2 regions of the Streptomyces sp. AM25 genome follow, and region 2 is predicted to be linked to the other one. Evidence: riboswitches for the same ligand, from Rfam matches in the RefSeq annotation. Region 2 holds a riboswitch; the other holds the start of a gene.

Region 1 (15,134 bases), on a different contig from region 2:
GGCCAGGGCGCTGGAGGCGGTGCCCGCGCGCGGGGGCGCACAGGCCCGCGCGATCGCCCGCGAGGCCGGGATGGGACGGGAGCGGGCCCTGGCCCGGCTCTACGAGCTCCAGGCCCTGGGCTTCGTGGAACGACAGGGTGACCTCTGGCAGTTGGCTGCCACGGCGTCAACATCCGGCACCCCCAAGCCCCCCGGACGGCAAGCCGGTGTGCGGCGAGGCGGTGCTTGACCTGGGGTGATCGGGTGAAAGGGTGAAGAGGACGACCGCTGCGGCCCCGTGACGGGCCCCCTGCCGTCGCGGGCGCCCCGCGGCCGTCGCCGTGACGTGCGGTCCGCGGAACGTATCTGCGCACACCGAAGGGGTCTCCTCGCGCACCGCAGTGCTCCAGTCACGCTACGCTCACGGGATTCCAGCCATCCGCACCACCCGATCCACGTCACAGCAGAACGGCTCAAGACGACGCATGCACCGGCACACCTCGGGTTCCGACCGCGCGGCGGCCCCTCCCGCGGCCCGCGGCGCCGTGCGCCCGCCCGCGCCCGCCACGCTCGAAGAGCTGTGGCAGGCGTACAAGACCTCGGGCGACGACCGGCTGCGGGAGCAACTGATCCTCCACTACTCGCCGCTGGTGAAGTACGTGGCGGGGCGCGTCAGCGTGGGCCTGCCGCCCAACGTCGAGCAGGCGGACTTCGTCTCGTCCGGGGTCTTCGGACTCATCGACGCCATCGAGAAGTTCGACCCCGCGCGGTCGATCAAGTTCGAGACCTATGCGATCACCCGGATCCGCGGTGCCATGATCGACGAACTGCGGGCGCTGGACTGGATCCCGCGCTCGGTCCGGCAGAAGGCACGGGCCGTCGAGCGTGCGTACGCCACCCTGGAGGCCGCCCTGCACCGCACGCCCACCGAGGCCGAGGTGGCGGCGGAGATGGGCATTCCGCTCGACGAACTGCACTCCGTCTTCAGTCAGTTGTCGCTGGCCAACGTGGTGGCCCTGGAGGAGCTGCTGCACGCGGGCGGCGAGGCCGGCGACCGGCTGAGCCTGATGGACACGCTGGAGGACACCACCGCCGACGACCCCGTCGAGGTCGCCGAGGACCACGAGCTGCGCCGCCTGCTGGCCCGCGCCATCAACACCCTTCCCGACCGGGAGAAGACGGTGGTGACCCTCTACTACTACGAGGGCCTCACCCTCGCCGAGATCGGCCACGTGCTCGGCGTCACGGAGAGCAGGGTCAGCCAGATCCACACCAAGTCCGTGCTCCAGCTGAGGGCCAAGCTGGCGGACGTCGGACGCTGAATCGTCCCTCCAAAACATCCCCTCCACCGTCGTCCTCCACAGGGCAGATCCGTAAAGTGGGACCGTGCCCAGGATTCGAGCGGCCTCAGTGGCCGAGCACCGGACCATGCAGCGCGGCGCCCTGCTCGACGCCGCCCGCTCCCTGCTGTCCGAAGGCGGTACGGAGGCGCTGACCTTCCCCGCCCTCGCCGAGCGCACCGGACTCGCGCGGTCCTCCGTCTACGAGTACTTCCGCTCGCGCGCGGCTGTGGTCGAGGAGCTGTGCGCCGTCGACTTCCCCGTCTGGGCCGCCGAGGTCGAGGCCGCGATGGAGCGCGCCGCCACCCCCGAGGACAAGATCGAGGCCTATGTGCGCCGGCAGCTGGCGCTCGTCGGCGACCGCCGGCACCGGGCCGTGGTCGCCATCTCCGCGGGCGAGCTGGACGCCGGTGCCCGCGAGAAGATCCGCGCCGCGCACGGCGGGCTGATCGCCATGGTCGTGGAGGCCCTCCAGGATCTGGGCCACGACCAGCCCCGGCTGGCCGCGATGCTGCTCCAGGGCGTCGTCGACGCCGCGGTGCGCCGCATCGAGCTCGGTGCGGCCGAGGACCCGGGGCACATCACCGAGGCCGCCGTCTCCATGGCCCTGCGGGGCGTCCGCGGCTGAGGCCGCGGCCGTGCTCCCCAGACGCCCGGTCAGCGGCAGCAGCCGCGACGGCGGGCGCCGCAGCATCCACGGCGGCAGCAGGCTCAGCGGATCGAGATAGACGTCCCCGCGCAGCAGCCCCCAGTGCAGGCAGCTTCCCGGGCAGTGGGAGAGGCCCGCGTCGAGGAGGCCCACCACCTGGCCCGCCGCCACGTAGTCGCCCTCGTGCACCGTCGCCCGCACCGGTTCGTACGTCGTGCGCAGGGGCGGGCTGCCGGTCCCGTCCAGCTCCACCGACAGCACGCCGCGGCCCGCGACCGTCCCCGCGAAGGACACCATGCCCGGCGCGGCCGCCCGCACCGGGGCGCCCGCGCGGGCGCCGAGATCCACGCCGCGGTGCCCGGCCGCCCAGCGCACCGGCGGCGGCTCCCAGCCCCGCACCACCGGCGGCCGCCCGCCCCGCGCCCCCGCCACGGGCCAGGCCCGGTCCGCACCGCGGCCGGCCGGGGCCGCCGACAGCAGTGCCGCACCGGCGGGCGGGGCGCAGATACAGAGCGCCACCGCCAGACAGAAGAGACCGAAGAGGCGGAAGAGACCGGATGCGTGCTGTTGCACGTGGTGCCGTCGCATGTGCTCACGGTGACGGATCGCGGCGGATTGCGGGGATCTTGACCGGGATCTGTGGACTACTCGCGGGTTGTGCACAACGCCGTCACCCGGGCCTTCTCCGGTCCCGTACACTTCTCATGGCGATCCGGGTCACCGGGTCGACTTCGCACGCCCCGCCACCGGTTGCCCGGTGGACGTGTCCCTCGGTCCGGCATCTCCTGTGTGCACACGGAGTGTGACGGCTGGCGCGTCGGGGCGTCAGGAGCGGCGGCCGGCCGGCCGCCGTGGAAACCGAGTATCTCAAGGAGCGCGGCCATGGCCGTCGTCACGATGCGGGAGCTGCTGGAGAGCGGCGTCCACTTCGGTCACCAGACCCGTCGTTGGAACCCGAAGATGAAGCGTTTCATCTTCACGGAGCGCAACGGCATCTACATCATCGACCTGCTCCAGTCGCTGTCGTACATCGACCGCGCCTACGAGTTCGTCAAGGAGACCGTCGCGCACGGCGGCTCCATCATGTTCGTCGGCACGAAGAAGCAGGCCCAGGAGGCCATCGCCGAGCAGGCGACCCGCGTCGGCATGCCCTACGTCAACCAGCGCTGGCTGGGCGGCATGCTCACCAACTTCTCGACCGTCTACAAGCGCCTGCAGCGCCTGAAGGAGCTCGAGCTCATCGACTTCGAGGACGTGGCCGCCTCCGGCCTCACCAAGAAGGAGCTCCTGGTCCTCTCCCGCGAGAAGGCCAAGCTGGAGAAGACCCTCGGCGGCATCCGCGAGATGCAGAAGGTGCCGAGCGCCGTCTGGGTCGTCGACACCAAGAAGGAGCACATCGCCGTCGGTGAGGCGCGCAAGCTCCGCATCCCGGTCGTCGCCATCCTCGACACCAACTGCGACCCCGACGAGGTCGACTACAAGATCCCGGGCAACGACGACGCCATCCGCTCCGTCACCCTGCTCACCCGCGTGATCGCCGACGCCGTCGCCGAGGGCCTCATCGCCCGCTCCGGTGTTGCCACCGAGGGCAAGGGCGAGAAGGCCGCGGGCGAGCCGCTGGCCGAGTGGGAGCGCGACCTGCTCGAGGGCGAGAAGAAGGCCGACGAGGCCGAGGCCCCCGCCGCCGCCGAGGCCCCTGCCGAGGCCCCCGCCGAGGCCGAGAAGCCGGCCACGGACGCCGAGCAGGCCTGACCTGCCGCACCGCACCGCGGGGGCCGGTGCCCCCGCGGTGTCCCGGTGGATCCACGGCCGGATCCCGTCCGTTGGACGGGGCCCGGTCGTTGTGGTGACCTCAAGACGGACCAGCCCATGCCCGGAGCCCAGGGCCCGGGACCAGGCGTAGTGCACGAGAAGGATTCAAGGATGGCGAACTTCACCGCCGCTGACGTCAAGAAGCTCCGCGAGCAGACCGGCGCCGGCATGATGGACTGCAAGAAGGCGCTCGACGAGGCCGAGGGCAACCTCGAGAAGGCCGTCGAGATCGTCCGCGTCAAGGGCCTGAAGGGCGTGGCCAAGCGCGAGAGCCGCACCACCGAGAACGGTGCGGTCGTCTCGAGCATCGCCGCCGACAACACCTCCGGCGTCATCGTCGAGCTCAAGTGCGAGACCGACTTCGTCGCCAAGGGCGAGAAGTTCGTGGCCGTCGCGGAGGCCCTGGCCGCCCACGTCGCCAAGGTCGCTCCGGCCGACGTCGAGGCCCTGATGGCCTCCGAGATCGAGGCCGGCAAGACCGTCCAGGCGTTCGTGGACGAGGCCAACGCCACCCTCGGCGAGAAGATCGTCGTGGACCGCTTCGCCGCCTTCGCCGACGGCTACGTCTCCGCGTACATGCACCGCACCGCCGCGGACCTGCCCCCGCAGGTCGGCGTGCTGGTCGAGCTGGACAAGGAGAACGCCGAGGTCGCCAAGGACGTCGCGCAGCACATCGCCGCCTTCGCGCCGAAGTTCCTCTCCCGCGACGCCATCCCGGCCGAGGTCGTGGAGAACGAGCGCCGCGTCGCCGAGGCCACCGCGCGCGAGGAGGGCAAGCCCGAGGCCGCCCTTCCGAAGATCGTCGAGGGTCGCGTCACCGGCTTCTTCAAGGAGCAGGTCCTGCTGGACCAGCCCTTCGCCAAGGACAACAAGAAGACCGTCCAGAAGATCCTGGACGAGGCCGGTGTCACGCTGAAGCGCTTCGCGCGCATCCGCGTCGGCGCCTGAGCCGCCCGGCAGGGCAGCGAACGACCTGCGACCCGCTAGGGTCGTATGCAGCCGACCGTCCACCGGCCGGCCGCTGATGTGACGAGGAGGCCATTGCCGCAGAGGGATTCGAAGAGAACCCGTCCGGCAATGGCCTTCTTCGTATGTGCACGAGGAGAATTCCAATGAATCAGGGTGCGGACGCCACGCAGGCCGCCGACAACAGCGCCGCCAAGGACACACGTCGCCGGTTCCTGCTGAAACTGTCAGGTGAAGCCTTCGCCGGCGGCGGCGGGCTCGGCGTCGACCCCGATGTCGTGCACGCCATCGCCCGTGAGATCGCGGCCGTGGTCCGCGAGGGCTACGAGATCGCCGTCGTCATCGGCGGCGGCAACTTCTTCCGCGGCGCCGAGCTCCAGCAGCGCGGCATGGACCGGGCCCGCTCGGACTACATGGGCATGCTCGGCACCGTGATGAACTCCCTCGCCCTCCAGGACTTCCTGGTCAAGGAAGGCGTCGAGACGCGGGTGCAGACCGGCATCACCATGGGCCAGGTCGCCGAGCCGTTCATCCCGCTGCGCGCCGTGCGCCACCTGGAGAAGGGCCGCGTCGTGATCTTCGGCGCGGGCATGGGCATGCCCTACTTCTCCACGGACACCACCGCTGCCCAGCGCGCCCTGGAGATCCACGCCGAGGCGATCCTCATGGGCAAGAACGGCGTCGACGGGGTCTACGACGACGACCCGAAGAAGAACCCCGACGCGGTCAAGTTCGACGCGCTGGAGTACGGCGAGGTGCTCGCCCGCGGCCTCAAGGTCGCCGACGCCACGGCCATCAGCCTGTGCATGGACAACAAGCTGCCGATCCTCGTCTTCGAGCTGCTCGCCGAGGGCAACATCGCCCGTGCGGTCAAGGGTGAGAAGATCGGCACGCTCGTGAGCGACCAGGGCTCGCGGGACTGAGAGCCCGCACGGCCGCCCGTACCGCCCGCCGACGGCCTCGGCGGGCCCGGGGCGGCAACTCCGCGCCGCGGGAAGACCCTCGGCACGGGGATGGACAACTGCCTGCCGGTCGGACACCGTGCAGGAGAAGACGCGCGCAGGGGCGAGGCTCTGCTTACTGATAACACCAGGAGCAAGTGGTGATCGAAGAGATCCTCCTCGAGGCCGAGGAGAAGATGGAGAAGGCCGTTGTGGTCGCCAAGGAGGACTTCGCGGCGATCCGCACCGGGCGTGCGCACCCCGCGATGTTCAACAAGATCGTGGCCGACTACTACGGTGCACTGACGCCGATCAACCAGCTGGCGTCGTTCTCGGTGCCCGAGCCGCGCATGGCCGTCGTCACGCCGTTCGACAAGAGCGCGCTGCGCAACATCGAGCAGGCCATCCGCGACTCCGACCTCGGCGTCAACCCGAGCAACGACGGCAACATCATCCGTGTGAACTTCCCCGAGCTCACCGAGGAGCGCCGTCGCGAGTTCATCAAGGTCGCCAAGGGCAAGGGTGAGGACGCGAAGGTCTCCATCCGTTCCGTCCGCCGCAAGGCCAAGGACTCCCTGGACAAGCTGGTCAAGGACAAGGAGTCCGGCGAGGACGAGGTGCGCCGCGCCGAGAAGGAGCTCGACGACACCACCGCGAAGTACGTCGCGCAGGTGGACGAGCTGCTCAAGCACAAGGAATCCGAGCTCCTCGAGGTCTGATGAACGACGCATCCTGGGGAGCTCCGCCGCACATGGGACACCGGTGGTCCCCCGACGGGGGATCCGTCGGCCCGGCGGGTCCTCTGCACGAGGCGGGCCTGGCGGCGCAGACTCGCCCCATGCCCATCGTGCCCGACGCAGGCGGAGACCAGGACGACCGTGAGCAGGGTGCCGCTCATGTCGGCGGCCCCCTGTTCCGCGATGAACAGGAGCCCGACATCCGGCCGCAGGAGCCCGCCGCCCCCCAGGCGTCGAAGAAGAGCGCGGGCCGCGACCTGCGGGCCGCGATAGGGGTCGGGGTCGGCCTCGGTGCCGTCATCCTCGCCTCCCTGTTCGTCTACAAGCCCGTCTTCCTCGGCGTGATCGTGCTCGCCGTGGTGGTCGGGCTGTGGGAGCTGACCTCCCGGCTCGCGGAGCGGAAGGGCATCAGGGCTCCCCTGGTGCCGCTGGCGATCGGCGGCGCGGCGATGGTGGTCGCGGGCTACGTCAACGGTTCCGAGGGCGCCTGGGTCGCCATGGCCTTCACCGCGCTCGCGGTGCTCGTCTGGCGGATGACGGAGCCGCCGGATGACTACCTCAAGGACGTCACCGCCGGCCTCTTCGCGGCCTTCTACGTGCCGTTCCTGGCCACCTTCGTGGCGCTGATGCTGGCCGCGGGGGACGGCGCCTGGCGGGTGCTGACCTTCCTGATCCTCACGGTGGTCAGCGACACCGGTGCCTACGCGGTGGGCTGGCGGTTCGGCAAGCACAAGCTCGCGCCGCGCATCAGCCCCGGCAAAACCCGTGAGGGCCTGGTCGGCGCGGTGGCGTTCGCGATGGTGGCGGGCGCGCTGTGCATGCAGTTCCTGATCGACGACGGCGCCTGGTGGCAGGGCCTGCTGCTGGGCCTCGCGGTCGCGGTCAGCGCCACCCTGGGCGACCTGGGCGAGTCCATGATCAAGCGGGACCTGGGCATCAAGGACATGGGCGCCCTGCTGCCGGGCCACGGCGGGATCATGGACCGGCTGGACTCCCTGCTGCCGACCGCGCCGGTGGTCTGGCTGCTGATGGTGGTCTTCGTCGGCTCCTGAGCTGCACTTTTATTGGTACGGGGCCTGCTGTCCGCTGGACGGCGGGCCCCGTTCCGTACGTCTGCGACACTGGAAGAACCATGCCTAAGCCCGGAGAACTCACTTTCGTCGCCCCCCGCGGAGCCAAGAAGCCCCCGCGGCACCTTGCCGACCTCAGCCCCGCCGAACGCCGCGAGGCCGTCGCCGCGATCGGCGAGAAGCCGTTCCGCGCGAAGCAGCTGTCCCAGCACTACTTCGCCCGGTACGCGCACGACCCGGAGGCATGGACCGACATCCCGGCCGCCGCGCGCGAGAAGCTCGCGAGCGAGCTGCTGCCCCAGCTGATGAGCGTGGTGCGGCACATCTCGTGCGACAACGACACCACCCGCAAGACCCTCTGGCGGCTGCACGACGGCAAGCTCGTCGAGTCGGTGCTGATGCGCTACCCCGACCGCGTCACCATGTGCATCAGCTCCCAGGCGGGCTGCGGCATGAACTGCCCGTTCTGCGCGACCGGTCAGGCCGGTCTGGAGCGCAACCTGTCGACCGCCGAGATCGTGCACCAGATCGTGGACGGCATGCGCGCGCTGCGCGACGGCGAGGTGCCCGGAGGCCCGGCGCGGCTGTCCAACATCGTCTTCATGGGGATGGGCGAGCCGCTCGCCAACTACAACCGCGTGGTCGGTGCCATCCGTCGGCTCACCGACCCCGAGCCGGACGGCCTCGGGCTGTCGCAGCGCGGCATCACCGTCTCCACGGTCGGCCTGGTCCCCGCGATGCACCGGTTCGCGGACGAGGGCTTCAAGTGCCGCCTCGCGGTCTCGCTGCACGCGCCCGACGACGAGCTGCGCGACACCCTGGTGCCGGTCAACACCCGCTGGAAGGTCCGCGAGGTCCTGGACGCCGCCTGGGAGTACGCGGAGAGGTCCGGCCGTCGGATCTCCATCGAGTACGCCCTGATCCGCGACATCAACGACCAGGCGTGGCGCGGCGACCTGCTGGGCCGGCTGCTCAAGGGCAAGCGGGTGCACGTCAACCTGATCCCGCTCAACCCCACCCCGGGGTCGAAGTGGACGGCCTCCCGTCCCGAGGACGAGCGGGCCTTCGTCGCGGCGATCGCCGCGCACGGCGTGCCCGTCACCGTCCGGGACACCCGCGGTCAGGAGATCGACGGGGCCTGCGGCCAGCTCGCCGCCACCGAGCGCTGAGCCCGGCCGATTGCCCGGCTGATACTGTCCATCTGCATCATTCGCACAAATGAACATCCGACAGGGGAGCGCACACAGCGCTGAGAGTGCGGCACGGCCCGCAGACCCTCGGACCTGATCCGGTTAGTACCGGCGTAGGGAGTCAGCTCGACCATGAACACCACCCTCCGGCGTGCCCTCGGGGCCGCCCTCGTCGGCGTGCTCGGCCTGCCCGCGCTCGCCGCGTGCGGCGGCTCCGGCAGCTCGAAGAGCTCCGAGTCGTCGGGCGGCAAGGGCGACAAGACCGTCACGCTCGTCTCGCACGACTCCTTCGCCGCCTCGGACTCCGTGCTCAAGGAGTTCACGCAGCAGACCGGCTACACCGTCAAGGTGCTCAAGAGCGGCGACGCGGGCCAGGCGGTCAACCAGGCCATCCTCTCCAAGAGCCACCCGCAGGGCGACGTCTTCTTCGGCGTCGACAACACGCTGCTGTCGCGCGCGCTCGACAACGAGCTGTTCACCTCGTACGAGGCCAAGGGCCTGGACCGGGTGCCCGGCGACCTCCAGCTCGATGCCGCGCAGCACCGCGTGACGCCCATCGACACGGGCGACATCTGCGTCAACTACGACCGCGCCTACTTCGCCGACCACAAGCTGGCCCCGCCGCAGACGCTCGACGACCTGGTCAAGCCGGAGTACAAGAACCTCCTCGTCACGGAGAACTCCGCCACCTCCTCCCCGGGCCTCGCCTTCCAGCTCGCCACCATTGCCAAGTTCGGCGATGGGGGTACCTCCCAGGGCGAAGCCTCTGGGGGAGGGTGGCAGGACTACTGGAAGAAGCTGAAGGACAACAACGTCGAGGTCGTCGACGGCTGGGAGCAGGCCTACAACAGCCGCTTCTCCGGCTCCGCCGCCGGCAAGAAGGCCAAGGGCGACAAGCCGCTCGTCGTCTCCTACGCCTCCAGCCCGCCGGCCGAGGTGCTCGACATGAAGCCGCAGCCGGACCCCAAGGACGCCCCCACCGGCGTCGCGACCGGTACGTGCTTCCGGCAGACCGAGTTCGCCGGACTGCTCAAGGGCGCCAAGAACCCCGACGGCGGCAAGGCCCTGATCGACTTCCTGCTGAGCAAGACGTTCCAGGAGGACATGCCGCTCCAGATGTTCGTCAAGCCGGCGAACCAGGACGCCAAGCTGCCCGAGGTGTTCACCAAGTACGGCGCGCAGATCGACAGTTCGGCCACCGTCGACCCGCAGAAGATCGCCAAGAACCGTGACCAGTGGGTCAAGGCATGGTCCTCGCTCGTCCTGAAGTAGGCCGTCCCGAAGCGGACCGTTCCGGAGTGACCGCACGGGACGCCGAAAAGGCGCCCCGTGTGACCGCCCGGCGGACGGTAACGCGGCTCGGTCTGATGGCCCTGCCGCTCGCTTTCTTCGGAGTCTTCTTCGCCTTCCCCGTCGCCTCGATCGTCTCCCGCGGACTGCAGAGCGACGGGCAGTGGCAGTTCGGCCGGATCGGCGAGGTGCTCGCCGATCCGGAGACGGGCCACGTCCTGTGGTTCACCACGTGGCAGGCCGCCGCCTCCACGGCCCTCGCGCTCGCGCTCGCGCTCCCCGGCGCGTACGTCTTCGCGCGTTTCGACTTCCCCGGCAAGCAGCTTCTGCGGGCCGTGGTCACCGTTCCGTTCGTGCTGCCGACCGTCGTCGCCGGCTCCGCCTTCCTGGCGCTGCTGGGGCACGGCGGACTGCTGGACGAGTGGTGGGGCATCCGCCTGGACACCACGGTCTGGGCGATCCTCGTCGCCCACGTCTTCTTCAACTACGCCGTGGTCGTACGGACCGTCGGCGGCCTGTGGGCCCAGCTCGACCCCCGCCAGGAGGAGGCCGCCCGCGTGCTCGGTGCGGGCCGTCTGGCCGCCTGGCGGCGCGTGACGCTGCCCGCGCTCGCGCCCTCCGTCGCGGCGGCGGCGCTGATGGTCTTCCTGTTCACCTTCACCTCCTTCGGCGTCGTCCAGATCCTCGGCGGACCGCGCTACGCCACGCTCGAGGTGGAGATCTACCAGCAGACCGCACAACTGCTGGACCTGCCCACGGCCGCGGTGCTCACGCTGCTGCAGTTCCTGGCCGTGGCCCTGCTGCTCGCGGTGCACGCCCGGACCGTGCGCCGCCGCGAGGCCACCCTGCGGCTGGTGAGCGCGGCACGGACCGCGCGCCGCCCGCAGGGGGCGGGCCAGTGGGCCCTGCTGGCCTCCGTCCTCGGCACGGTCGCCCTGCTGGTGCTCCTGCCGCTCGCCGTCCTCGTCCTGCGCTCCTTCGACGGGCCCGACGGCTACGGGCTCGCCTTCTACCGCGCCCTCGCCTCGGCCGGCGACAACGGCGGCACCTTCGTCGTCGCCCCGCTGGAGGCCATCGGCAACTCCGCGGCCTACGGGCTGGCCGCCACCGCCGTCGCCGTCGTCGTCGGCGGTCTCGCCGCCGCGGCGCTGACCCGGCGGGAGGGCAGGCTCGTCCGCGGTTTCGACGCCCTGCTGATGCTGCCGCTGGGCACCTCGGCCGTCACCGTCGGATTCGGCTTCCTCATCAGCCTCGACGAACCCCCGCTGGACCTGCGGACGTCCTGGATCCTGGTGCCGCTGGCCCAGGCCCTGGTGGGCGTGCCCTTCGTCGTACGGACCATGCTGCCGGTCCTGCGCGCGGTCGACCACCGGCTGCGCGAGGCCGCCGCCGTGCTGGGCGCCTCGCCGCTGCGGGCGTGGCGCGAGGTCGACCTGCCGCTCGTGGGGCGGGCGCTGGCGGTCGCGGCGGGCTTCGCCTTCGCCGTCTCGCTGGGCGAGTTCGGGGCGACCGTCTTCATCGCCCGCCCCGACAGCCCGACCCTTCCGGTGGCCGTGGCCCGGCTGCTCGGCCGCCCCGGGGAGCTCAACTACGGGCAGGCGATGGCCCTCAGCACGATCCTGATGCTGGTGTGCGCCGCGGCGCTGCTGGTGCTGGAACGCCTGCGCACCGACCGTACGGGAGAGTTCTGATGTCCATGCTGCGACTCGACGGCGTGACCGTCCGCTTCGGTGAGCGTGCGGTGCTGGACGCCGTGGACCTCGACGTCGCCGAGCACGAGACCGTCTGCGTGCTCGGGCCGAGCGGCAGCGGCAAGTCCACGCTGCTGCGGGTCGTCGCCGGGCTGCAACGCCCCGACGCCGGGCGGGTGTTCCTCGGGGGCGAGGACCAGGGCGGTGTGCCCGTCCACAAGCGCGGCGTGGGCCTGATGTTCCAGGACCACCAGCTCTTCCCGCAGCGGGACGTCGCGGGCAACGTCGGCTTCGGCCTGCGCATGCGCAGGGCCGGGCGGGCCGAGACGGAGCGCAGGGTCGCCGGGCTGCTCGACCTCGTGGGTCTGCCGGGCGCGCAGCGGCGCGCGGTCGCGGCGCTGTCCGGCGGCGAACAGCAGCGTGTCGCCCTGGCGCGGGCCCTCGCCCCGGAGCCGCGGCTGCTGATGCTGGACGAACCGCTCGGCCAGCTCGACAGGGGCCTGCGCGAGCGGCTGGTGGCCGAACTGCGCGAGCTGTTCGGGCGGTTGGGGACGACCGTGCTGGCCGTCACGCACGACCAGGGCGAGGCGTTCGCGCTGGCCGACCGGGTGGTGGTGATGCGCGACGGGCGCATCGCGCAGTCGGGGACCCCGCTGGAGGTGTGGCAGCGGCCGGCGTCGGAGTTCGTGGCGCGCTTCCTCGGTTTCGACAACATCGTCGAGGCGACGGTGAGCGGGGAGCGGGCCGACACCGTGTGGGGCCGGGTGCCGGTGCCGGCGGGGACGCCGGAGGGGGTGTGCCGGGTGCTGGTGCGGCCGGCCGGGGTTCGGCTGGGGGCGGTTGCGGAGGGGGTGCCGGGCGAGGTGGTTTCGCGGACGTTCCGCGGGGACCGGGTGGCCGTGCGGGTGCGGCCCGAGTGCGGGCCGGAGTTGGAGGCGGTTTGCCGGCTCGGTGAGGCGCCGGGGCCGGGGGAGCGGGTGGGGGTGCGGTTCGACGTGGCCGAGGTGGTCGTCCTCCGCTGAGGCCGTGACCGGGGGCTCCGCCCCCGGCCCCCGGTATTCGCCCGCCCCCCGATTGCCCCGAACGCTATGACCTGGCCGGTTCGGGTTCCCGTTCCGGTTCCGGCGCGGCCGAGTGGCCCTCCGGTTCGCCGAACCACGCCACCGCCACTGCGCCCGCCACCGCCAGCAGGAAGCCCAGGATCGCCACCCATGCGAAGCCTTCGCGGGAGGCGTCGCCGAGCCACATGACGCCGATGATGCCGGGCAGGACCGTTTCGCCCACGACCAGGGCCGCCGTGGCGCCGTTCACCGAGCCGATCTGCAGGGCGACCGTGTGCAGGTACATGCCGACCGTGCCGGAGATGAGGATCGCGTAGAGGGCCGGGTCGGCGATGAGGGTCGGCAGGTCGAAGGGGTCGATGCCGTTCAGGATGCGTACGCCCACGCCGATCGCGCCGAAGCCGAGGCCGGACAGCAGGCCGGCGAGGATCGCGGCGCGCGAGCCCATCAGGCGCACCGCGATGGTGCCGCCGCCCATCAGCACGACGGAGATGACCAGCAGCCACCAGTGCGTGGACATCGCGGCGTCGCCGCTGCCCTCGTGGCCCGCCGCCGTGGCCAGCAGCACCAGGGCCGAGCAGACGACGCCGATGGATATCCGCTCCGGCCTGGTGAGCCGGATGCCCAGGAGCTTGATGCTCAGCAGGGCGGTGACGATGAGGTTGGCGCTGATGACCGTCTGCGAGAGGAACAGCGGCAGCATCCGTGCGGCCAGCGCGCCGAGCCCGAAGCCCAGGAAGTCCAGCACCGTGCCGACCATGAACTCCCAGGTCACCGCGGCCTTCGCGGTCGAGGAGAGGCTCGGTCCGCCGTGCTGGGTGGTCCCCGTGCCGGAGGCCGCTGCGGCCTCCCTGCGGGCCGACTTCCGCGAGCCCACGGCTTGCAGGACCGAGCCCGTGCCGTAACAGACCGAGGCCGCGACAGCCGTCACAAGGCCGATGATCACCAATTGCTCCGTTCACCCGAAAATCAGTACACCGTCGTGCCTGTAGCAGACGTGGATTTCGGGGCCGGAGTTGCTTCAAGTCAAGAACTGGTCAAAAGTCGTGATCAGTCAGCGGGTGAGCGGGAGCGCGGCCAGCTCCGCGACCGCCCAGGTCAGCGGCGTCAGCACGGCCAGCATCACGCACGTCCGCACGGCGGCCGCGCCGCGCAGCAGGGACAGTGGAATCCCCAGGCGCAGCAGGGCCGTCGTGGTCTCGCCGCGGGTCTGCCGGGCCTCCAGGGCCGCGGTGATCGCGGTGGCCGTGACGCAGGCCATCACCACGGCGGCCCCCAGGCCGGTGAGCGGACCGAACGGGCGGGGACCCGAGTTCTCCCAGGCCGCGCCGTAGAGCTCGACCGCGGCCAGGGCGCCGGAGGCGACCGCGCACAGCACGCCGAGCGGCCTGCCGATCCGGGTCGCGGCGTCCTGCAGTATCCGCCCGGCCAGCAGCCGCACGGCCCCCGGCCGTCCGGCGGCCAGCAGCGCCCCGCACCAGTGGGTCAGGCCCGGCCCGGCCAGCACCAGGCCGGCGCAGGCCAGCAGCCAGCCGCCGAGCAGGCCGGGGGAGGCGGATCCCTCCCGGCCCGGCAGCGCCAGCAGGGCGCCCGGCTCGGGCGCCGGGGCGTGGCCCACGTACGCCTCCAGGGCGAGGCCCGTCGCAATGACCGCGACGCCCCAGGGCAACCCGGCGTAGGTCGGCCGGGGTTCGCGGCGCGCGCCCTCCGCGGCACCCGGCCCGGCGGGCTCCGGGGCGCGGCCCGTGCGCTCCTTGCGCGGGCGCAGCAGCACGGCGCACGCGCCTGCTGCGAGCGCGGGCAGCAGGCCCAGCAGGGTGAGGGCCGCGCCCCACGGGAGCCCGGCGTCCGCATCCAGCAGATGCGCCGCCGCACCGCTGAGCGGGGTGCCGCCCAGGTCGCCGCGGAGTTCCAGGTAGACCAGGAGGGCGAGGCCGCTGCCGGCCAGGCAGGCCGCGGCGGTCGACGCCGCCGCGAGCAGCGACAGCTGCACCGGGCCGAACCCCGCCGCGTCCAGCCCGTCGCGCGGACGCGTCGCCGGGTCCGAACGGGCCACGGCGACCGCGAACTGCACCGCGGCGGCCAGCGGGATCACGCACCACAGCAGCCGCACCAGCGACTCCTCCGGCTGCCCGGGGTGCGCCACCGCGAACCCCAGCGTGCACAGCAGCAGGAAACCGACCCCCGACGCGGCCAGTGCGACCAGCAGCCGGCGCAGCAGGACGAGCGGGTGCGCCCCGCGTGCTAGGCGGAGACTGAGCACGCCGCTCTGCCCTCCCCCTCGGTCGCGTCCGGCACCGGGATTCCGCCGCCGCGGCGGCCGTCGACCAGCGTGACCGAGCGGTCGGCAAGTGCGCTGCTCTCGTCGTCCAGCGTGGCCAGGACGACCGTGATGTGGTGCGAGCGGG
Region 2 (15,134 bases):
ACGCGCACCCGCTCGGCGCCGCCGCCTACATGGCGGTGCTCACCCTCTGGATGCTGCTGACCTGGAACAGGGTCACCGCACCCGAGCGCTGCACCCGGTCCTTCCTGATCGCCGACCTGGGCGTCGCCCTCGCGGGCATCCTGCTCACCTCCGTCGTCGACTCCCCGGCCCGGATCGACGGCGGCGCGGCTACGCTCCCGACGGTCTGGGCGGGCGGCGCGGTGCTGGGGCTGGCCATCAAGGGCGGCTGGCGCTGGGCCGCCGTCGGCTCCACGCTGGTGGCCGCCGCCAACCTCGCCGAGCGCGGCTACCTCGCCCGCGACACCGTCCACAACGTGCTGCTGGTGTGGATCTCCAGCATCGCCGTCGGCTACATCGTCGAGGTCGCCCGCGCCAGTGAACGCACCCTCGCCCGCGCCCTGCGGATAGAGGCGGCCACCCGCGAACGCGAGCGGCTGGCCCGGGACATCCACGACAGCGTGCTGCAGGTGCTGGCCATGGTGCAGCGCCGCGGCGCCGCCCTCGGCGGCGAGGCCGCGGAACTGGGCCGGATGGCCGGCGAGCAGGAGATCGCCCTGCGCACCCTGGTGGCCGGCGGCCTGCTGCCGCCGCAGCGCTCGGCCGAGCAACTGGCCGACGACGCCGAGCTCGTCCGGACCGTCCCCGAGGTCCCGGCCGGCCCCTGCGACCTGCGGGCGCTGCTGGCCCCGTACGCCGGGTCCGCCGTCTCCGTCGCGGCGCCCGGCACGCCCGTGCTGCTGGAGGCGGCCGCGGCGGCGGAGCTGGCGGCCGCCGTCGGTGCCGCCCTGGACAATGTCGCCCGGCATGCGGGGCCGGACGCGCGGGCCTGGATCCTGCTGGAGGACGAACCGGACGAAATCATCGTCACCGTACGGGACGACGGCCCGGGCATCGCCGAGGGACGGCTGGCGGACGCGGAGCGCGAGGGGCGCATGGGCGTCGCCCTCTCCATCCGCGGCCGGCTGCGCGACCTGGGCGGCGGCGCCGTGGTGGAGTCCGTGCCCGGCCAGGGCACCGAGGTCGAGCTGAGAGTTCCGCGGAGCTCACGGGGGAGTGGAGTCGCAGGATGAGCACGGCAGCAGCGGTCAAGGTCATGGTGGTCGACGACCACCCCATGTGGCGCGACGCGGTCGCGCGCGACCTGGCGGCCGCCGGGTACGAGATCGTCGCCACCGCGGGCGACGGCCCGCAGGCGGTGCGCCGGGCGAAGGCCGCGGCCCCCGACGTCCTGGTCCTCGACCTCAACCTGCCGGGCCTGCCCGGGGTCGCCGTCTGCAAGGAGCTCGTCGGCGAGAACCCCGCCCTGCGGGTCCTCGTCCTGTCCGCCAGCGGCGAGCACGCCGACGTCCTGGAGGCCGTGAAGTCCGGGGCCACCGGCTATCTGCTGAAGTCCGCCAGCACCGGGGAACTGCTGGACGCCGTGCGCCGCACGGCCGCGGGCGACGCGGTCTTCACCCCGGGCCTGGCCGGCCTGGTGCTCGGCGAGTACCGCAGGCTGGCCGCCGGCCCCGCCCCCGCCGCGCCCGACGAGCCCGCGGTCCCGAGCCTCACCGACCGTGAGACCGAGATCCTGCGCCTCGTCGCCAAGGGGCTCTCGTACAAGCAGATCGCCGAGCGGCTGGTTATTTCCCACCGCACGGTGCAGAACCATGTTCAGAACACCTTGGGCAAGCTCCAGTTGCACAACCGTGTGGAGCTCGTCCGCTACGCGATCGAGCGAGGTCTCGACGACGCCTGACGCCGCCTGCGGCCGGGCGTCACCCGGCACTCGGCGAAGGGAAGGTGTCATGCGGGTCGGAGTACTGACCGGCGGCGGGGACTGCCCCGGGCTCAACGCGGTCATCCGCGCCGTCGTCCGCAAGGGCGTCCAGCGCTACCACTACGACTTCACCGGCTTCAAGGACGGCTGGCGCGGACCGCTCACGGGAGCGGTCACGCGCCTCGACATCCCCGCGGTACGGGGCATCCTGCCGCGCGGCGGCACCGTGCTCGGCTCCTCGCGGACCAACCCCCTCCGGGAGCCGGACGGGGTCCGCCGCATCAAGGAGAACCTGGCCAAGCAGGAGGTGGACGCCCTCATCGTCATCGGCGGCGAGGACACCCTGGGCGTGGCCTGCCGCCTCTCGGACGAACACGGCATCCCCTGCGTCGGGGTGCCCAAGACCATCGACAACGACCTCTCCGCCACCGACTACACCTTCGGCTTCGACACCGCCGTCAACATCGCCACCGAGGCCATCGACCGGCTGCACACCACGGCCGAGTCGCACATGCGCGTCCTCGTCGTCGAGGTCATGGGCCGGCACGCGGGCTGGATCGCGCTGCACTCCGGCCTGGCGGGCGGCGCCAACGTCATCCTCGTCCCCGAGCAGCGGTTCGACCTCGACGAGGTCTGCGGATGGGTCACCTCGCGCTTCCGCGCGAGCTACGCGCCGATCGTGGTGGTGGCGGAGGGGGCCATGCCGCGCGACGGCGACCTGGTGCTCAAGGACGCCCCGGCGCACGACTCCTTCGGGCACGTCCGGCTGTCCGGCGTGGGGGAGTGGCTGGCCAAGCAGATCGAGGCCCGCACGGGCAAGGAGGCCCGGACCACGGTGCTGGGCCACGTCCAGCGCGGCGGCACGCCGAGTGCGTTCGACCGGTGGCTGGCGACGCGCTTCGGGCTGCACGCCATCGACGCCGTCCGGGACGGGGCGTTCGGGCAGATGGTGGCGCTGCGGGGGACGGACGTCGTCCGTGTCCCCCTGGCCGAGGCGACGGCGAAGCTGAAGACGGTGCCGCCCGAGCAGTACGAGGAGGCGCGCGTCTTCTTCGGCTGACGTCACCCCCGGTTGCCGGACGGGCCGGAAGACCCGTCCGGCAACCGACTTCAGACGAGCACTGCCGCCAGCAGCTCCGTGACGATCGACGCACCGTTCAGCGTCAGCACCGACTCCGGGTGGAACTGGACTCCCGCGAAGCCGCGCCCCCGCAGGGCGTGTACGTCACCCGTCACCGGATCCCTGCTGAGCTCGACCCCGTCGAGACCGGCACCGCCCCGCGCGGTGAACGTGTTGTAGAAGCCCACGACCTCCTCCCGCCCGAAGAAGTCGATCTTCTCCTGCGCCCCCTGGAAGGGCACCTCCTTCCGTACGATCTCCACCCCCAGCTCCGCCGCGATCAGTTCGTGCCCCAGGCACACCCCCAGCAGCCCGTGCCGGTGTTCGCGCAGCAGGTCCGCGGCCAGCCCGCGCAGCAGCCGCATCTTCGGGTCGGCCGCGTCCGAGGGGTTGCCGGGACCGGGGCCCAGCACCACGGGGCCCGCGTGGGTCAGCGCGGCGTCCCGCAGACCGGGCTCGTCGTAGCGCCGCACCGTCACCTTCAGCCCCGAGGTGCGCAGGAGGTGGGCGAGCATCGCCGTGAAGGTGTCCTCGCCGTCGACGACCAGGGCGTGCCCGGTCAGCGCTCCGGTGGACCCGGGCGTCTGCATCCGCAGCCAGAACGGGGCCAGGTCCGCGCGCCGGGCATCCAGCGCCTCCCGTACCCGCGGGTCGTCCCCGAGCCGTACGGGCGGGGCGGCCGACGGGCGTACGGGGCCGCGGCGCACGCCCAGGGCGGCCAGCACGCCGGCCGCCTTGGCGTGGGTCTCGGCGACCTCGCCGTGCGGGTCGGAGCGGCGCACGAGCGTGGCACCGACCCCGACCCGCAGCCGGCCGCGCCGGTCGATGTCCGCGGTGCGGATGAGGATCGGGGAGTCGAGGATCTGCGCACCGCCCGCGTCGCGGCCGATCAGCGCGAGCGCCCCCGCGTAGTAGCCGCGGCCGTGGGGTTCGTACCGCTCGATGACGCGGCAGGCGTTCTGCACGGGCGAGCCGGTGACGGTCGCCGCGAACATCGTCTCCCGCAGCACCTCGCGCACGTCCAGCGAGGAGCGCCCGCGCAGTTCGTACTCGGTGTGCGCGAGGTGGGCCATCTCACGGAGCCGCGGGCCGACGACCACGCCGCCCCGGTCGCCGACGGTGCACATCATCTTCAGCTCCTCGTCGACGACCATGGACAGCTCCTCCACCTCCTTGCGGTCGTGCAGGAAGGCCAGCAGCCCGTCCTCCGAGGCGCCTCCGGCCGGATAGCGGTAGGTGCCGCTGATGGGATTCATCACGACCGTCCCGCCGGACATCCGCACGTGGACCTCCGGGCTGGCGCCCACCAGCGTGCGGTCGCCGGTGTGGACGACGTACGTCCAGTAGGCGCCGCGCTCGCCGGACAGCAGCCGCCGGAAGAGGGCCAGGGCGTCGGCGGGCCCGAAGCCGTGGACCTCGCCCTCGAAGGTGCGCCGGATCACGAAGTTGGCGCCCTCGCCGGTGCCGATCTCGTCCTCGATCACGCGCTCGACGATGCGTGCGTAGGCGTCGTCGTCCACGTCGAAGGTGCCGCCCTCGACCCGGACCTTGTGGGCGGGCAGGGCGTCGAGGACGGCGTCGAGCGGCAGTTCGTGGGTCTCCTCCGGGCACAGCACCAGCAGCGGGGTGCCGTCGTCGCGGACGTCGAAGCCGCGCTCGCGGATCTGCCGGAAGGGGACGAGGGCCAGGGCGTCGTGCACCGGCGCGCCGCCTGCGGGCGGGCCGGAGGGGAGCGGGACGTCGGCCAGCCGCCCGGCCTCGGAGACCGGGCCGAGGAGGAGTTCGACCGTGCCCTCGGGATGACCGGGGGTGCGGCGGTGCAGCAGGGCGAAGGGCGGGCAGCCGTGCGCGGTCAGCCGGGCGAGCAGGGCGGCAGAGGTTGCGGCCATGGGAGAGGTTCCTTCCTGATGGGGGGAGGAACGGCCTGCCGGATGCGCCCCGCGGACGCGGAAGGCCGCCCCTCGGGGCGGCCTTGGCGATGCGATCGGTGTACGCGCGATCAGTGGGCCGCCGGAGGAGCGGTCCACCACCAGTACTGGTTACGGGTGCTGGGCACGTACATGCGGGGCAGGCTACCCGACGCCTCCCACATCTGTCGCGGGATTATCCGGAGCCTCGTCTCACGGTTCGTCTCATACTCCGGTCCGGCCCCGGAACGGCCCCCGCGACCCCGTAATGTTGGGTGCGTGACCGTGAACGCTGAAATCCACGCCGGTGGCAACACCTGGCGCTCCCTGACCGCGGCGCAGCAGCCTGACTGGCCGGACCAAGAGGCTCTGCGCGATGTGATCGCCGAGCTCGAGTCCTATCCGCCCCTCGTCTTCGCCGGCGAGTGCGACCAGCTGCGTCAGCGTCTGGGAGCCGTCGCGCGCGGCGAGGCGTTCCTGCTCCAGGGCGGTGACTGCGCGGAGGCCTTCGACGCCGTCGGCGCCGACCAGATCCGCAACAAGCTCAAGACCCTGCTCCAGATGGGCGCGGTGCTCACCTACGCCGGGTCGGTGCCCGTCGTCAAGGTCGGCCGGATCGCCGGCCAGTACAGCAAGCCGCGCTCGAAGCCGACCGAGACCCGCGACGGCGTGACCCTGCCGACCTACCGCGGCGACTCCGTCAACGGCTTCGCCTTCACGCCCGAGGCCCGCATGCCGGACCCGCAGCGGCTGAAGCGCATGTATCAGGCCTCGGCCTCCACGCTGAACCTGGTGCGCGCCTTCACCACCGGCGGCTACGCGGACCTGCGCCAGGTGCACGCCTGGAACCAGGACTTCGTGAAGTCCTCGCCCTCCGGCCAGCGCTACGAGCAGCTGGCCCGGGAGATCGACCGGGCGATGAGCTTCATGAACGCCTGCGGCGTGGACCCGGAGGCGCTGAAGGCGGTCGAGTTCTACGCGTCCCACGAGGCGCTGGTCCTCGACTACGAGTCCGCGCTGACCCGTGTCGACTCGCGCACCGGCCACCTCTACGACGTCTCGGGCCACATGGTCTGGATCGGCGAGCGCACCCGGCAGCTGGACGGCGCGCACATCGAGTTCGCGTCGAAGATCCGCAACCCGATCGGGGTGAAGCTCGGCCCGACCACCACGGTCGACGAGGCGCTGACCCTGGTCGACCGGCTGGACCCGGAGCGCGAGCCCGGCCGGCTGACCTTCATCACCCGGATGGGCGCGGGCAAGATCCGCGAGAAGCTCCCCGAGCTGGTCGAGAAGGTCACCGCGTCCGGTGCCGTGGTGGCCTGGATCAGCGACCCGATGCACGGCAACACCTTCGAGGCGGCCTCGGGCCACAAGACCCGCCGCTTCGACGACGTGCTGGACGAGGTCAAGGGCTTCTTCGAGGTCCACAAGGCCCTGGGCACCCACCCGGGCGGCATCCACGTGGAGCTCACCGGCGACGACGTCACCGAGTGCGTGGGCGGCGGCGACGAGATCTTCGTCGACGACCTGCACCAGCGCTACGAGACGGCCTGCGACCCGCGGCTGAACCGCAGCCAGTCGCTGGACCTGGCGTTCCTGGTGGCGGAGATGTACCGCGACCAGTGAGTCGCATGTGACGCATGAACGATGGGGTGCGGATCCTGTGATCCGCACCCCATCGCGTTGTGCGCTTCCCACCGGGCCAGGTAAGGTAAGGGTTACCTTATTGATCATTCTGGTGAGGCGGTGACCCGCGTGTACGTCTGCTCGTGCTTCGGCATCACGGAGCAGCAGGTGCGCGAGCACGCGGACCGGGGGGCGTGCACCCCCCGGCAGATCGCCGGGGCCTGCAAGGCGGGCACCGATTGCGGCAGCTGTGTGCGCCGCATCCAGGCGCTGCTCGGCCGCGGCGCATGCCCGCGCCGGGAGCTGGTCGACCAGGGGTCGGCCGATGCGCTGGGCGCCGAGGTCGTGCTGATGTCCGCCGTCTCCGGGGTGCGGGCCGCGTAGCCGGTACGGCCGGGGTCTACTTGCTGCTGCCGTTCTCCTGCTCGATGAACTGGGCGAGGTACAGCGGCTCGCCCAGCTTCTCGATCAGTTCGAGCTGGGTGTCGAGGTAGTCGATGTGGTCTTCCTCGTCCGCGAGGATCGACTCGAAGATGTTGGCCGAGGTGATGTCGCCCTTGGCCCGCATGACCTCCACCCCGCGCCGGAGCCGGTCGATGGCCTCGACCTCCACCTGCCGGTCGGCCTGGAACATCTCGACGATCGTCTGGCCGACCCGGACGTGGAACAGCCGCTGGTAATTGGGCAGCGCCTCCAGGAAGATGATCCGGTCCGTCAGGACCTCCGCGTGCCGCATCTCGTCGAACGACTCGGCCCGGGTGTGTGAGGCGATCTTCGTCCAGCCCTTGTGCTCCTGCAGCTTGGCGTGCAGGAAGTACTGGTTGATGGCGGTCAGCTCCGCCGTCAGCTGTTCGTTGAGGAACTCGATGACCTCGGGGTCGCCCTGCATTGCGCAGTCCTTCCAAGCGGATGTCCGGCAGATTGCGCCGCATCCTTGCATCGCCCCGGGGAGTCGTCCAGTAAGTGCACACTTAGCGCGACTTGTCCGTATCGGGGCGACCCATGGTCATGAGCACCTCCCGGGGTCTGACACCATGGACCCATGGGTCAGTCGGAAAGCCGCAAAGGGGAACTCCAGCTCCCCCCGGGGCAGCGGCTCCAGCGCGGATGGCCGGTGACGCACTACGGGCCGGTGCCCAAGTTCAGGCCGGAGCGCTGGGAGTTCCGCGTCTTCGGCGCGACGGCCGACGGCGACAAGCACTGCTGGACGCACGAGGAGTTCGCCGCCCTCCCGTACACGACGGTCGTGGCGGACCTGCACTGCGTCACGAAATACAGCATGCTGGGCGCCGAATGGGGCGGCGTGTCGGCCCGCACGGTGCTCGAACTGGCTCCGCCGGCGCCGGAGGTCACCCATGTGATGGTGTGGGCCGAGTACGGCTACAGCTCGAACCTGCGGCTCGCGGACTTCACGGCCGAGCAGACGATCTTCGCCACGCACAAGGACGGCGAACTCCTCACCGCGGAGCACGGCTTTCCGGTGCGGCTCGTCGTGCCGCACCTGTACGCGTGGAAGGGGCCCAAGTGGGTCCGCGGCGTGGAGTACATGACGGCCGACCGCCGGGGCTTCTGGGAGGAGCGGGGCTACCACAACGTGGGTGACCCGTGGCGGGAGCAGCGGTACTCCTATCAGGAGGAGCCGGGCGAGGGGCCTGAGCTGTAGCGCGGTATTTCGACTGCGGGTCGTTTGTGGTTGCTCGCGCCCACGCGGCGGAGCCGCATATGTAACTGCCCCGCGCCCCTTCGGGGCGCTACCGCAGCTGCGCCGCGCGCAGTTCCTTCAGGCGGGTCACGTCTGCCGCGTGGCCCTCCGGGCCGCCCGGGGTTTCGATCGTCAGCGGCACGCCCTCCGTCGCCGGGTGGGCGAACAGCTCACCGAAGGCGTCGGCGCCGATCCGCCCCGCACCGATGTTCTCGTGCCGGTCCAGGTGCGACCCCGCCCCCGCCTTCGAGTCGTTCGCGTGGATGAGGCGCAGCCGTCCCTCGCCCATGACCCCGACGAGCTCGTCCAGCACCTGCTTCACGCCGCCCGGCGCGGCCAGGTCGTGCCCGGCGGCGAAGACGTGGCAGGTGTCCAGGCAGACGCCCAGCCGGGGATGCCGGTCCAGCGCCTCCGCGTACGGGCCGAGGTCCTCCACCAGTGAGCAGAGCGAGGCGCCCTGACCCGCCGTCGGCTCCAGCAGCAGCCACGGGTCGTCGTCGTGCGTGAGCTCGTCCAGCAGCGGCAGCATCCGCTCGCGCACCTGGGCCAGCGCCTCCGTACGCGGCCGGCCGGCCGTCGCGGAGCCCGTGTGCACCACGACGCCCTGCGCGCCGATCTCCCGGCCGCGCCGCAGCGAGTGCCGCAGCGACTCCACGGACCGGTCCACCGTCGCGGCGCTGTGCGAGCCGAAGTTGATCAGATAGGGGGCGTGGACGAAGACGGGGAGCCCGCCCTCCTCGCACCCGGCACGGAACTCCTCGTCCTGGCGCGGGTTCCCCGGCGGGGTCGCCCAGCCGCGCGGGTTGGCGACGAAGACCTGGACGGCCTCGGCGCCCATCGCGCGTGCGTAGGGCAGACCGGTCTTCGCCAGGCCGCCCGCCACGGGGATATGTCCGCCGACGGGATTGCGTGTCACTGCGTTCAACGTCCTCAGAATCCTCGGAACCCTCAGAAACCGCTCTTCAGGCGGATGATGATCGTGTCGCCCCGGGCCGCCTGGTCGCCGCCGCGGACCGACTGGGAGTCGACCGAGTCCTGCGGGAAGAAGAACGGCCGGTCGACCTTCACCTGGAAGCCCGCGTCCGCCAGAGCCTTCTTGGCGTCGGCCTCGTTCTTTCCGGTGACGTCCGGGACCGTGATCATCTCCTTGCCCTTGGAGAGGGTCACCGTGACCGTGTCGCCCTCGGCGCCCTTCTCGCCCCTGCCCGGTGACTGCTGGGCCACCGTGCCCTTGTCCTTGGGCGAGTAGACCTGGGTGTCCGCGACCTTGATCTGCAGCCCGGCGTCGCGCAGCGCCGCCGTGGCGTCGGCCACCGTCATGCCGGTCACGTCGGGCACGTTCAGCTGTCGGCCCTTGCTGACGACGAGCGCCACCGCGGAGTCCGGCCGCAGCTCCTGGCCCGGCCGGGGGTCGGTGCCGAGCACGGAGCCCTTCGGGGTCTCGTCGCTGAACTGCTGCGAGACGTCGCCGACCGTCAGGCCCTTGTCCTGCAGCTGCTTCCTCGCGTCGTCCAGCGTCATGCCGACGACATTGGGGACCTGCACCTTCTGCGGACCCCGCGAGACGGTGACCGTCACCTTGCCGTTGTTGCGGATGCGCTCGCCCGGCTTGGGGTCGGTCGCGATGACGTGCCCGCGCTCGACGGTGTCGCTGAAGTCCTGGCGGACCTGCACTCCGAGCCCGGCCTTGTCCAGCTCCTGCTGCGCCTTGGGCTGGGTCATGTCCAGGACGGCCGGCACGGAGGTGAACTGACCCGCGCTGACGTACCAGACGCCCGCCCCGCCGCCCAGCAGCGCGACCAGCAGCCCGATCACCACGGCCAGCCGGTTGACGCGCCGGCGCGGCCCGGACGGCCGGTGCTGCGGCGCGGGGCCCGGCGGGGCCGGGGGAGCGGGCGGGTGCTCGAACCGGGCGGTGCGGTTGAGCAGCTCCTCCGCGGGCGGCGGCAGCGGCTGCGCCGCGGGCTGCCGCGGTATCACGCTCGTACGGTCCTCGGAACCGGCCGGGAGCGGGCTCTGCCGGGCGCCCGGCGGCACCGCGTCCAGCTGCGCGTCCGTCAGGGCCGCACGGGCGGCGCGGGTGAGCTCCAGCAGCCGCACGGCGTCGGCCGGGCGCAGTTGCGGGTCGCGGGCGGTGGCCTTGACCACCAGGCCGTCCAGCTCGGGGGCCAGGTCGGGGACCGCCTCGGACGGCAGCGGCACGTCCTCGTGCAGGTGCTGGTAGAGCACCTGGGCGGGGGTGCCGCCGGAGTGCGGCTTGGCGCCCGTGAGCATCTCGTAGAGCACCACGCCGCACGCGTAGACGTCGGCGCGCGGGTCGGCGGTGCCGTGCTCGATCTGCTCGGGGGCCAGGTACGAGACCGTGCCCAGCACCGAGCCGGTGCTCGTGCTGGTGTGCGTGTCGACGGCCCGGACCAGGCCGAAGTCCGCGACCTTGACCCGGCCGTCGTCGCCGATCAGCACGTTCTCGGGCTTCATGTCGCGGTGCACCAGCCCCGCGAGGTGGGCCGCGCCCAGCGCGGCCAGCACGGACTCGGCGACGTCCAGCGCGGCCCGCGGCTGCAGGGCCCCGCGCTCGCGCAGCACGTCGCGCAGCGTGCACCCGGCGACGTACTCCATCGCCAGGAAGACGTAGCCGCCGTCGGTGCCCTGGTCGAAGACGGCGACCACGTTGCGGTGGTCCAGGCGCGCCACGGTCTTGGCCTCGCGGATGAAACGGTCCACGAAGGCCGCGTCGGCGGCCAGCGAGGGGTGCATCACCTTGAGGGCGACCACGCGGTCGAGCCGGGTGTCCAGTGCCCGGTAGACCGTGGCCATGCCGCCCACGGCGATCCGCGCCTCGACGCGATAGCGGCCGTCGAGCAACTGATCGACGAGGGGGTCCGGCAGGGTCGTATCCACGACACACGAGTCTACGAGCCCCGGCGCCCCTCCAGCCCGCGCCCCGTCAGGGGCGCGGGGAACGGGGCGCCCCGAACCCGGGCGCCCCTTCGGGGCGCGATACCGCTAGGCCGCCCCGAACGCCGGCCGTTCCGGATCCAGTACCGCCACCCCGGCCATCGGCGACGATGCCGTCGCGAAGTGCCGCCGCGGAATCCGCCCGGCCCGGTGGGCGAGCCGCCCCGCCTCCACCGCGTGCCGCATGGCCTCCGCCATGAGCACCGGCTCCTGCGCCCGCGTCACGGCCGACGCGAGCATCACCGCCGAGCAGCCCAGCTCCATGGCCAGCGCCGCGTCCGACGCCGTGCCCGCGCCCGCGTCCAGGATCACCGGGACGGCCGCCCGCTCGGTGATCAGCTGGAAGTTGTGCGGGTTGCGGATGCCCAGGCCGGAGCCGATGGGCGAGCCCAGCGGCATGATCGCGGCGCAGCCGACGTCCTCCAGCCTGCGGGCCAGCACGGGGTCGTCGTTGGTGTACGGCAGCACGGTGAAGCCGTCGTCCACCAGGATCTCGGCCGCGTCCAGCAGTTCGATGGGGTCGGGCAGCAGGGTGCGCTCGTCGGCGATCACCTCCAGCTTGACCCAGTCCGTGCCCAGCGCCTCCCGGGCCAGCCGGGCGGTCAGGACGGCCTCGCCCGCGGTGAAGCAGCCCGCCGTGTTCGGCAGCACCCGGATGTCGTGCCGCTCCAGGAGGGACAGCACCGAGCCCTGCACGGACGCGTCCAGCCGCCGCATGGCGACCGTGGTCAGCTCGGTGCCGGAGGCCAGCAGGGCGCGCTCCAGCACGTCCAGGCTGGGCGCGCCTCCCGTGCCCATGATCAGGCGGGAGTTGAAGGGTGTGTCGGCGATGGTGAGCAGATCGTCTGCCATCGGTGCTGATCAGCCTCCCTGCACTGCGGTGAGGACCTCGACCCGGTCGCCGTCGGCGAGCGGGGTGGCCGGCCACTGGCCGCGCGGGACGACGGCCTCGTTGACGGCGGCGGCGACGCCGCCGGGGGCGGTGGTGAGGGTGGCCACCAGCCCGTCCAGCGCGGTGCCCGCGGGCAGTTCGCGGTGCTCTCCGTTGACGCTGACCCGGACGGTGGCGGTGCGGGTGTTCCCGCCGGTGGTGGTCATGCGGACTGCTCCTGGAGTGCGGGGGCGAAGCGCCGGGGGGAGAAGGGGACGGCCTCGTCGGGCAGCCGTCCGGTGGTCAGCGCCTCGGCCATCACGTCGCCGGTGAGCGGCGTGAGCAGCACGCCGTTGCGGTGGTGGCCGGTGGCCGCGAGCAGGCCCGGCAGCACGGTGGGCCCGAGCATCGGGGCGTTGTCGGGGGAGCCGGGGCGCAGGGCGGCGCGGGTCTCCACGAGCGGCAGCTCCGTGATGCCCGGTACGAGTTCGTGGGCGTCGCGCAGCAGTTCGTAGACGCCGCCCGCGGTGACGGTGGTGTCCCAGCCGAGCTCCTCCGACGTGGCGCCGAGGACCAGTTCGCCGTTCTCGCGCGGCACCAGGTACACGTGCCCGCCGCGCACGACGGCCCGCACCGTGCGGGAGAGGAAGGGCGCGTACGCGTCCGGCACCCGCAGCCGCAGGATCTGGCCCTTGACCGGCCGCACCGGCGGCAGCGCCCCCTCCGGCAGGCCCGCGAGCCGGCCGCTGCCGCTGCCCGCGGCCAGCACGGTCTGCCCGGCGGAGATCCGGGTGCCGTCGGCGAGTTCGGCGCCGGCCGCCCGGTCCCCGGCGAGCAGCGCGCGGACGGCCTCGGCGCGGTGGAAGACCACCCCGGCGCGCTCACAGGCCGTCAGCAGCGCCCCGGCCAGCCGCCGCGGATCGGTCTGGTGGTCGCCGTCGACCCGCAGCCCGCCCTGCACGCCCGGCGCCAGCATGGGCTCCAGGCGGCGGCACTCGCGCCCCGACAGCCACTGCGAGTCCAGTCCGGACCGCTGCTGCAGGGCGTGCAGTTCGCGCAGGTGCGCCCGGTCGTCCGCGTCGAGCGCGACCGCGAGCGTGCCGCAGGCGCGGTAGCCGGTGTCCTGGCCGACGGCGTCCTCCAGCTCGGCCGTGAAGGCCGGATAGCGGCGCGCGGAGGCCAGGTTGAGGGCGAGCAGCGCCTGCTCGCCGTAGTGCAGCTCGGTCACCGCGGCCAGCATCCCGGCCGCGACGGCGGTCGCCCCCGCGCCGCCGGGCGCGGGGTCGGCGACCGCCGTGCGCAGCCCGCGCTGGGCGGCCCGCCAGGCGGTGACCAGACCGATGAGACCGCCGCCTATGACGAGGACGTCGTACGTCTCCGACAGCCTCGGGGGCGCGGTGGAGGACACATGCATGGGCATCCAGCCCCTCCCTTCGCCGGCATGACCCGGATCAGGTTCGTACGGTCGGAGGCCGTCCAGCCTCCCTCTCAGCCCGGTCCGTCCGGGCTCCCGCGAGTGCTTTGCGAACCCACCCTAGTACGCCTCGCCGAGCCCCCGGAAGGGCGGCCGGGGCCAGGAGGTGCCTGACGGGGCGCCCCTCGCGGGCGGCACCGCCGTGACGCTGTGTCAGAGGTCTCGTCACCGGGTGCTCCGGAAGACGCCGTCCGCCGACCTACAGTGATCTGGTGAGCGAGCAGACGAAGACCGCAAGCGGCGGGCGCACCGTCGTCATCGCCGGCGCCGGCATGGCCGGGGTACAGACCGCCGTCGCGCTGCGCGAGCAGGGCTGGGACGGGACGATCCGGCTGCTGGGCGCCGAGCCCCACGAGCCCTACGACCGGCCGCCGCTGTCCAAGGCCGTCCTGCTCGGCAAGGCCGAGGGGTCGGCCTTCGCGGTGGACTTCGGCTCCCTGGCCATCGACCTGCGCCTCGGCGTCGGGGCCACCGGGCTGCGGGCGGACGAGCACCTGCTGGAGACCACCGCGGGCCCGCTGCCCTACGACGTCCTGGTGATCGCCACCGGCGCCGACCCCGTCTCCCTCCCCGGCAGCGCCGGCCTGCCCGACGTGCACGTGCTGCGCACCCTGGACGACGCGGAGCGGCTGCGCCCGGTGCTGGCCGGTCGGCACGACGTCGTCGCCGTCGGGGCCGGCTGGATCGGTGCGGAGTTCGCCACGGCGGCCCGCGAGGCCGGCTGCCGGGTCACCGTGGTGGAGGCCGCGGACCGGCCACTGGCGGGCGCGATGCCCGCCGAGGTCGCCGCCCACATGACCGAGTGGTACGCCCAGGCCGGCGCCCGGCTGCTCACCGGCACCGGCGTGGCCGCCGTGGAGCCCGGCGCCGTGGTGCTCACCGACGGCACCCGGCTGCCGGCCGACGCCGTGGTCGTCGGCATCGGCGCCCGCCCGGCGACCGGCTGGCTCGCCGGCTCGGGCGTCGAGATCGCGGAGGACGGCTCCGTCGTCACCGACGACCGGCTGCACACCTCGCTGCCGGACGTCTACGCGGTCGGCGACTGCTCCTCCTTCCCCTCCGCCCGGTACGGGCAGCGGCTGCTGGTGCACCACTGGGACAACGCCCTCCAGGGGCCGCGGACCGTCGCGGAGAACATCGTCCACGGCCCGGACGAGGCGCCGGTCTACGACCCGGTGCCGTACTTCTGGTCCGAGCAGTTCGGGCGGTTCGTCCAGTACGCGGGGCACCACGCCGCCGCCGACGAGACGATCTGGCGCGGCGACCCCGACGGGGCCGCCTGGACGGTGTGCTGGCTGCGCTCGGGCACCCTGGTCGCCCTGCTCGCCGTGGGGCGCCCGCGCGACCTGGCACAGGGGCGCCGGCTCATCGAGCAGGGCGCCGTCCTGGACCGGGAGAAGGCGGCGGACGCGTCGGTGCCGCTGAAGGGGGCGGTGCGGGCTGCCCTTCCGGCGGAGTCGTAGCCCCGTCAGGGGCGCGGGGAACTGCGCGACCAGCCCCCACCGGCCCGCAGTCGGCGCACCACCCCAGGGGTCCTGGGCGCAGCCCCTGGGGGTACCTCCTGGGGGCACCCCCAGCGGTAGCTGGGGGAGGTAGCCGGGGGACCTCGGCTGAGGGTGTCGCGGCTGATCGCGCAGTTCCCCGCGCCCCTTACGGGGCGACGCGGGGACCAAGTCGGGTCAACCCGGCTTCC

The links. Region 2 has a riboswitch for thiamine pyrophosphate ahead of thiO (glycine oxidase ThiO). Riboswitches for the same ligand answer to the same signal wherever they lie in the genome.
Region 1: another riboswitch for thiamine pyrophosphate. It lies ahead of ACLHRZ_RS32115 (thiamine ABC transporter substrate-binding protein); the one in region 2 lies ahead of thiO (glycine oxidase ThiO).

The regions. Positions count from the first base shown of each region.
Region 1 covers NZ_JBKIWN010000035.1:328-15,461, forward strand. The annotation lists partial or broken gene ACLHRZ_RS32065 (DNA-processing protein DprA) at 1-229, shown strand, start outside; gene whiG (RNA polymerase sigma factor WhiG) at 465-1,301, shown strand; gene ACLHRZ_RS32075 (TetR/AcrR family transcriptional regulator) at 1,390-1,947, shown strand; partial or broken gene ACLHRZ_RS32080 (peptidoglycan DD-metalloendopeptidase family protein) at 2,095-2,556, opposite strand; gene rpsB (30S ribosomal protein S2) at 2,851-3,720, shown strand; gene tsf (translation elongation factor Ts) at 3,892-4,728, shown strand; gene pyrH (UMP kinase) at 4,893-5,669, shown strand; gene frr (ribosome recycling factor) at 5,849-6,406, shown strand; gene ACLHRZ_RS32105 (phosphatidate cytidylyltransferase) at 6,406-7,476, shown strand; gene rlmN (dual-specificity RNA methyltransferase RlmN) at 7,557-8,663, shown strand; TPP riboswitch at 8,716-8,821, shown strand; gene ACLHRZ_RS32115 (thiamine ABC transporter substrate-binding protein) at 8,817-9,956, shown strand; gene ACLHRZ_RS32120 (ABC transporter permease) at 10,052-11,665, shown strand; gene ACLHRZ_RS32125 (ABC transporter ATP-binding protein) at 11,665-12,687, shown strand; gene ACLHRZ_RS32130 (hypothetical protein) at 12,752-13,672, opposite strand; gene ACLHRZ_RS32135 (hypothetical protein) at 13,781-14,989, opposite strand; gene ACLHRZ_RS32140 (ABC transporter ATP-binding protein) at 14,971-15,134, opposite strand, start outside.
Region 2 covers NZ_JBKIWN010000009.1:444,477-459,610, forward strand. The annotation lists gene macS (MacS family sensor histidine kinase) at 1-1,091, shown strand, start outside; gene ACLHRZ_RS14735 (response regulator) at 1,088-1,759, shown strand; gene ACLHRZ_RS14740 (6-phosphofructokinase) at 1,809-2,840, shown strand; gene ACLHRZ_RS14745 (anthranilate synthase family protein) at 2,891-4,789, opposite strand; gene ACLHRZ_RS14750 (class II 3-deoxy-7-phosphoheptulonate synthase) at 5,087-6,436, shown strand; gene ACLHRZ_RS14755 ((2Fe-2S)-binding protein) at 6,566-6,820, shown strand; gene bfr (bacterioferritin) at 6,837-7,325, opposite strand; gene ACLHRZ_RS14765 (sulfite oxidase-like oxidoreductase) at 7,479-8,099, shown strand; gene ACLHRZ_RS14770 (deoxyribonuclease IV) at 8,188-9,063, opposite strand; gene pknB (Stk1 family PASTA domain-containing Ser/Thr kinase) at 9,087-11,039, opposite strand; gene ACLHRZ_RS14780 (thiazole synthase) at 11,145-11,948, opposite strand; gene thiS (sulfur carrier protein ThiS) at 11,958-12,194, opposite strand; gene thiO (glycine oxidase ThiO) at 12,191-13,387, opposite strand; TPP riboswitch at 13,379-13,491, opposite strand; gene ACLHRZ_RS14795 (NAD(P)/FAD-dependent oxidoreductase) at 13,654-14,904, shown strand.